One region of the Cellvibrio sp. KY-GH-1 genome, then DNA from elsewhere that is predicted to be linked to it. Evidence: predicted binding sites of a transcription regulator. Region 1 holds the regulator's gene; the other holds the start of a gene.

Region 1 (3,172 bases):
AGGGCTTGGTGGTGTTGTTGCAGATGAGCGTGAGCTGCTGTTCCTTTTCTTTACTCAACACTTCGGCTTCGCTTTTTACAATCGCGAGTAGCTGTTCGATATTGATTGGCTTGTGGTTGTGGCCGGCTTCAGTGGTTTCCAGTTTGGATAACACCAGCAAATCATTAATCAATAGCGACATGCGCTTGGATTGCTGCAACATTTGCTGCAACGGCTTAATCCACGTAGGTGTAGTGTTGTTATCCACCAGGGTTTCTACATAGCCGTTGATAACCGTCAGCGGTGTACGCAGTTCGTGGGAGACGTTGGCAATGAAGTCCTGGCGCATTTTTTCCAGGTTATGCAGCTGTGTTACGTCGCGAATTACAATTAACCGTTCATTCTTGCCAAACAGGGTGATCTGGAATTGCAGCTGTTTGGACGCGAAGCGCGAGGACGGCAGTTCCAGTGGTTCCTCGTAGTTGCCTTCTTCAAAGTAGGTCACGAATTTGGGGTGGCGGATAAAGTTGATGACCGATTGCCCCTGGTCTTTGGTGCTGAGCGCCAGCATTCGGTGTGCGGCCGGGTTCCAGAAATCCAGATGGCCGCGCGCATCCAGAATTACCAGGCCATCTTTTAGTGCAGAGCTGATTTCCTGAATGCGTTTAATCACCGCTTGCAGGTTTTCTTTTTCCAGCCGCTGGTCGCGTTGTAATTGGTAGATATTGTCGAAGATCTGGCCCCAGATACCGCTGGCTTCGGGCGGGTGTTCGCTCTCCTGACGCACCAGCCATTGGTTGAGACGGCGCATCTGCCAGAGCATCCAGAGAATATAAATCGCACAGCCAAATAGCATCCAAAGCGCATAATGGTCGCTAAAAAAGCCAATCACGCTGCAGACAACGAGGATGACCAGAATACGTTGGAGTTCGGTACTGAAACCTTTAAGCAAGGGGGAGCCTCTTAGTTCTTAATCCGTATCCGGAGGTAGAAACCTCTGCAAGACACGCCGTGAACCCATCCATGGGGGCTCATCGTCGACGTCCCTGTCTCCGATGGTCTTGCAGAGGTTTCTACCTCCGGATACTCACCGCAGAGTGAAATCAGGCTTCAATGCGAGTGGAGAAACGGTAACCGGTACCGCGTACGGTCTGGATCAAGTCTTCATGGCCGTCTATGGTCAGAGCTTTGCGCAGGCGGCGAATATGCACATCTACCGTCCGCTCTTCCACATAAACATTGCCGCCCCACACATGATCCAGTAATTGGCTGCGAGTATAAGCCCGTTCCTGGTGAGTGAGGAAAAATTCCAGCAGCCGATATTCGGTGGGGCCCATATCGACCGACTGATCATTGATGGTCACGCGGTGGCTGGCGGGGTCCAGACACAAGCCCTGAACGGTAATGGGGGCGGAATTGATTTGCGGATCGGCGCGGCGCAATACTGCCTTCAAGCGCGCGACCAGCTCACGCGGGGAAAAGGGTTTGGTGATGTAATCGTCAGCGCCCACTTCCAGGCCCTGAATTTTGTTGTCCTCTTCACCTTTGGCGGTCAGCATGATGATCGGAGTTGCCGAGGTCACCTCATCGCGCTTCAACCGGCGCGCCAATTCGATACCGCTGGTGCCGGGCATCATCCAGTCGAGCAGGATTAAGTCAGGCTTTTCATCAATGATCAGGCCGTGAGCATCCTGCGCATTGCTCGCCTCCATGACTTGATACTCAGCCATCTCCAGTGCCACGCGCAACATATCGCGAATAGCGGATTCATCATCAACGATCAGAATTTTGCGACCAGTCATAAAGGTGCTCTGCCTGAGTAAACCACGGGAAGCTTCGGTATTTATGAAGCTAATATTGCAGCTTATTAAATAAGTTCAGTGTTACACATTTATGACAGTGTGCAGGATATTTGGGGGAAATATAGCACGTAAGATCTTTATGAACGCTGTTCTAAGGGGCAAACGCTCCGCCAAACCTGTATTGTTCGTTAGTGTGTTTAGGCGATGTATTTTGTTACCAAGTATGACCTTCGATAATGTCACAGGAGGGCGTCAATCGGAGGTTTCCGTTGATCGCTAATAGCGTCATAGATGGCTGCACCGCGTGAAACTGCGATACCTGCATCGGCAATCGGTGCTAACGCTTATCGAATTGGTAGATGAAGCCGCAAAACGTGCTGCTCGGTGAGTATTATCGAGAGGGTTGACCGAGTGGCGCATACTTTAACGTTAACATTAAAAAATGCGCCACAAGGGCGTTTTATCGCTGGCCTGCTTGATTGTTAAAGTAACTATCATGCAGGAATAATATTCCCTTAATCGGGAATATTATTGGACGCAACTAGCCGCATCCACCAGCAGGCTGGAAGATGTGCTGAGTGGGAAAATACCGTTGATGGCTCCGGTAATGGTGTCGTGAATAGCGACATCACGCCATACGTTTTGATTGGCAATTGTTTGCTGAAATCCGTAATTCAGCTGGAAATTGGCGACTGCCGGGATATTTTGCAGAGCACTGACCTGGAAAATTCGCTTGCCGCCGCTATTAAACACTTCCACGACATCGGCCTCGGGCAGACTGATCTGGATGGTTGAGATGTAATTCGCGTTGCGCAACTGCAGGCTCAGAAAGACGTTTTGTCCCTGTAGTACACCGAAACCAAGGCTGGCAGTACCCTTGTCAACACCTGCCTGAGTTTCGCAAACAACTGTAGGGCTGGATGAACTCGCGCTTGAGGTTGTAGCTCCTGAGCTTTGCGTCGCTGTTGAACTGCTGTTAGTGGTTGATGACGAGTTACCGTTACAACTAGCGGTATCGACCAACGTAGTCAGGGTGGTTGCCAGCGGGTTGGCCCCGTTTACTGCACTAGTAATAGTCTCGTAAATACCGATGGTGCGCGTTACGTTCAGGTTGGCGTTCAGTTGTTGGTAGTTAAGGTAGATCGACGTCAGGCTGGTTGAGGGCAGGTTTTCCAGTGCCAAAACTTCATAGATAAACGTTGAGCCATTAGTGCTTACCAAAGTTACATAGGCGTTATTCAGCTGGACTTCCGGAAATTGCCAACCAAGATCCGCGTTTTGCACCTGGAGGGACAAGTAGACTCGGTTGCCAGCTGCCACACTAAGCCCCAGTTCTGTCGGAGTGTTATCCAGTCCACTTATCAACGGGCAAGCAGCGACACTGGATGTTG
Region 2 (3,172 bases), 1.9 Mb from region 1:
CAAATATTTCACGAACTACTGTATGGGTTGCCATTCACTGAAATATTCCCGTTTTGAGCGTGTAGCTGATGACTTGGGTATTCCCCATGATGTGATGGAGCAAAACCTGATTTTCGGCGATCAACGTATCGGTCAATTGATGGAGATTGCTATGAAGCCCCAGCAAGCCAAAATTTGGTTTGGTGTGGTTCCTCCGGATTTGACTTTGGTTGCGCGTGCACGCTCACCTGAGTGGATTTATACCTATTTGCGTAACTTCTACAAAGATGAAACCCGCCCATGGGGTGTTAACAACCGTGTATTTCCTAATGTGGGTATGCCGCACGTGTTAATCGGCCCGCAAGGCTTGCTTGAATGCGGTGCCGGCCCAAAACTGAATCATCACGGTGGCGCGTTGCGCAACGATGTTGGTCAGGTGGAAATCGATGAGCATTGCGGTGCGCTCAAAGAAGGTAAAGTTAAGGGTTCTATGTCTCAAGCTGAGTTTGATGAGGCGGTGTATGACCTTGTTAACTTCCTGGAGTATGTGGCTGAGCCAATCGCTGTAAAGCGTCAGGGCATTGGATACTATGTCTTGGGCTTTCTGGTAATTTTATTTATCTTTGTATACTTCCTGAACCGTGAGTTCTGGCGAGAAATTCACTGATAGATCTGCAACAAACAAAAAGGGCGACGCAAGTCGCCCTTTTTGTTTGAGTCTATTGTTGAATCCCTGTAACTTGATGATGTTGTTTACTTTCAAGGAAAATTTTATGTCCATGTCTTCCAGTCGCCCTTACTTTTTGCGCGCCATCTACGAATGGATATTGGACAATAATTGCACCCCTCATATTTTGGTGGATGCCCATGTGCAAGGAACCCAGGTACCCCAGCAGCATGTCAACAAAGATGGTCAGATCATCTTGAATATATCACCCACTGCAGTGAAAGATTTTTTTATGGATAATACGGCGGTTTCCTTTAATGCTCGTTTTAGTGGTGTGGTGAATAATCTGTATATCCCCACAGGCGCCGTTCTGGGTATCTATGCCCGTGAAAATGGCCAGGGGATGATGTTTGAGGCGGAGGCACATCCCCAGCCGCCGGTGCCGCCTCCTACCCCACCTACACCACCGGTTAAGTCAATAGGGGATGGGGCGAAACGGCCCGGACTCAGGGTTGTGAAATAAAACTAGACTCAACAACACCAGCTGCGGCTGGTGTTGTTGCTTTAGGTGCAGGTTTGTGACGCTTGTGCGACATATTTGTGACAAAAACATTCGTTGGTCACATTACTGTCATATTCGCTCGTTAGAGTAGCGCTCAGTGGTAAGGCAACCTTGCCATCTAACCAATCTACGCAATGACTAACGGAGCGCTCTATGAACGCCAAGAACATTATCAAGGGGCTGGTATTGGCCGGCTCTATGGTTTGCACTGCTGCACTGCAGGCTGCCGTTGATCCAAAGTTGCCGGAATACAAGGTGGCAACAGGGGTTTCCGGCAACGTTAACTCAATTGGTTCAGACACACTGAACAACTTGATGACCCTTTGGGCAGAAGATTTCAAAAAGCTGTACCCGAATGTAAACATCCAGATTCAAGGTGCTGGTTCTTCAACTGCGCCACCAGCGTTGATCGAAGGTACTGCTAACTTCGGCCCAATGAGCCGTGAAATGAAAGCTGAAGAAGTTCAGGCTTTCGAAGCAAAATACGGTTACAAGCCAACTGCTGTGCCTGTGGCGATCGATGTTTTAGCAGTCTATGTAAACAAGGACAACCCGGTAAAAGGTTTGTCGCTGCAACAAGTGGATGCCATTTTCTCTGCTACCCGCAAGTGCGGCGAAGCTAAAGATATCACCCGTTGGGGTGAGGTAGGTCTTGAGGGTGCATGGGCGAACCGCGATTTCACCATCTACAGCCGTAACGCAGTATCGGGTACCTACGGTTACTTTAAGGATGAAGCCCTGTGTAAAGGTGACTTCAAAGCAACTATCAATGAGCAACCAGGTTCTGCTTCGGTAGTGCAGGGTGTATCAGAGTCGATCAACGGTATTGGTTACTCAGGTATTGGTTACATCACTTCTGGCGTGCGTGCGTTGCCACTCTCCAAGAAAGATGGACAACCATTCATAACGCCTGATGCAACTCACGCATTGGATGGCACCTATCCTCTGGCGCGCGTGTTGTATGTTTACATCAATAAGCACCCAAATCGCAAGCTGGATGCTCTGCAGCTCGAGTTTTTGAAGATGGTTCTCTCCAAGCAAGGTCAGGAAACTGTAGTGCGTGATGGTTATATCCCGCTGCCGTCGACCATGACCACCAAAGCGCTGGCTGATCTGCAAAAATAACTAATTTGCTGATGTTAAAGGCCGCCCCGATGGGCGGCTTTTTTTCGTCCTAGTGATTTGTGTTACAGAAAAATGACAATCAAATCGGGTTTTGTAACAAAAGTGTCATTTTTGATTGTTAGGATTCTCGTGCCAGAAGTTTAATCAGGTGAGCAGACCATGTCCGAACCCATTCCCTTGGTAAAAGAAACCGTCAGCTTGATGCCGACACTCGAACAGCGCAACCGCCTGCGTCGCCTACGCAAATTTAAGGATGGCTTATCCCGTTATGGAGTGATGACCGCCGGCATGGCGGTTGTTTTTTCATTGGGGTTGATATTTTTCTACCTTTTCTCTGAGATCGCACCCCTGTTTCGTGGGGCATCGGTAGAGGTAGTCAAAACTTATACACCTGAGGCCCTTCATCAAGCGCCGGAAGATGAAACAGAATTCCTGACCCTGGAGCGCTATGAAGAAATTGGTGGCAACTTTAAACGCAGTGGCGCTATTAGTTTCTTCACCGTGGATGACGGTAAAACCCTGCTGTCTGCTCAAATGCCAAAATCGGAACGCAGCGAATTTTCGGCGCTGGCAACCAGTACGGCTGATCATGGTCTGGTAGCTTACGGCTATAACAATGGTCAGGTTGCTGTCGCGAAAACAGAATATGAACTCAGCTACCCAAACGACAAACGTCAAATTACTCCTAGCATTGAATTTCCACTAGGCGATCAGCCAATTCAATTGGATGAGAAGGGCAGTGCTTTAAGCGTATTAGCGATTCAGGAGACCTCCAGTGGTACGTTAATTGGAGCCTTGACGGCCGATAATAGGTTAATACTCGGTGTATTTAGCAGCAG

The links. Region 1 encodes PhoB, which activates phosphate uptake and scavenging genes when phosphate is short. Its sites were predicted from a motif close to TGTCATAAANNTGTAACA; they were not measured.
Region 2: a site for PhoB is predicted at 1,235-1,252, ahead of D0C16_RS09640 (PstS family phosphate ABC transporter substrate-binding protein). Genes of this name have one in related genera too.

What each region holds. Positions count from the first base shown of each region.
Region 1 is NZ_CP031728.1:4,169,716-4,172,887, forward strand. Features, by position in the region: gene phoR (phosphate regulon sensor histidine kinase PhoR) at 1-931, opposite strand, end outside; gene phoB (phosphate regulon transcriptional regulator PhoB) at 1,083-1,781, opposite strand; gene D0C16_RS17630 (hypothetical protein) at 2,310-3,172, opposite strand, start outside.
Region 2 is NZ_CP031728.1:2,227,334-2,230,505, reverse strand. Features, by position in the region: gene D0C16_RS09650 (ubiquinol-cytochrome c reductase) at 1-646, shown strand, start outside; gene D0C16_RS09645 (ClpXP protease specificity-enhancing factor) at 753-1,169, shown strand; gene D0C16_RS09640 (PstS family phosphate ABC transporter substrate-binding protein) at 1,362-2,333, shown strand; gene D0C16_RS09635 (ABC transporter permease subunit) at 2,493-3,172, shown strand, end outside.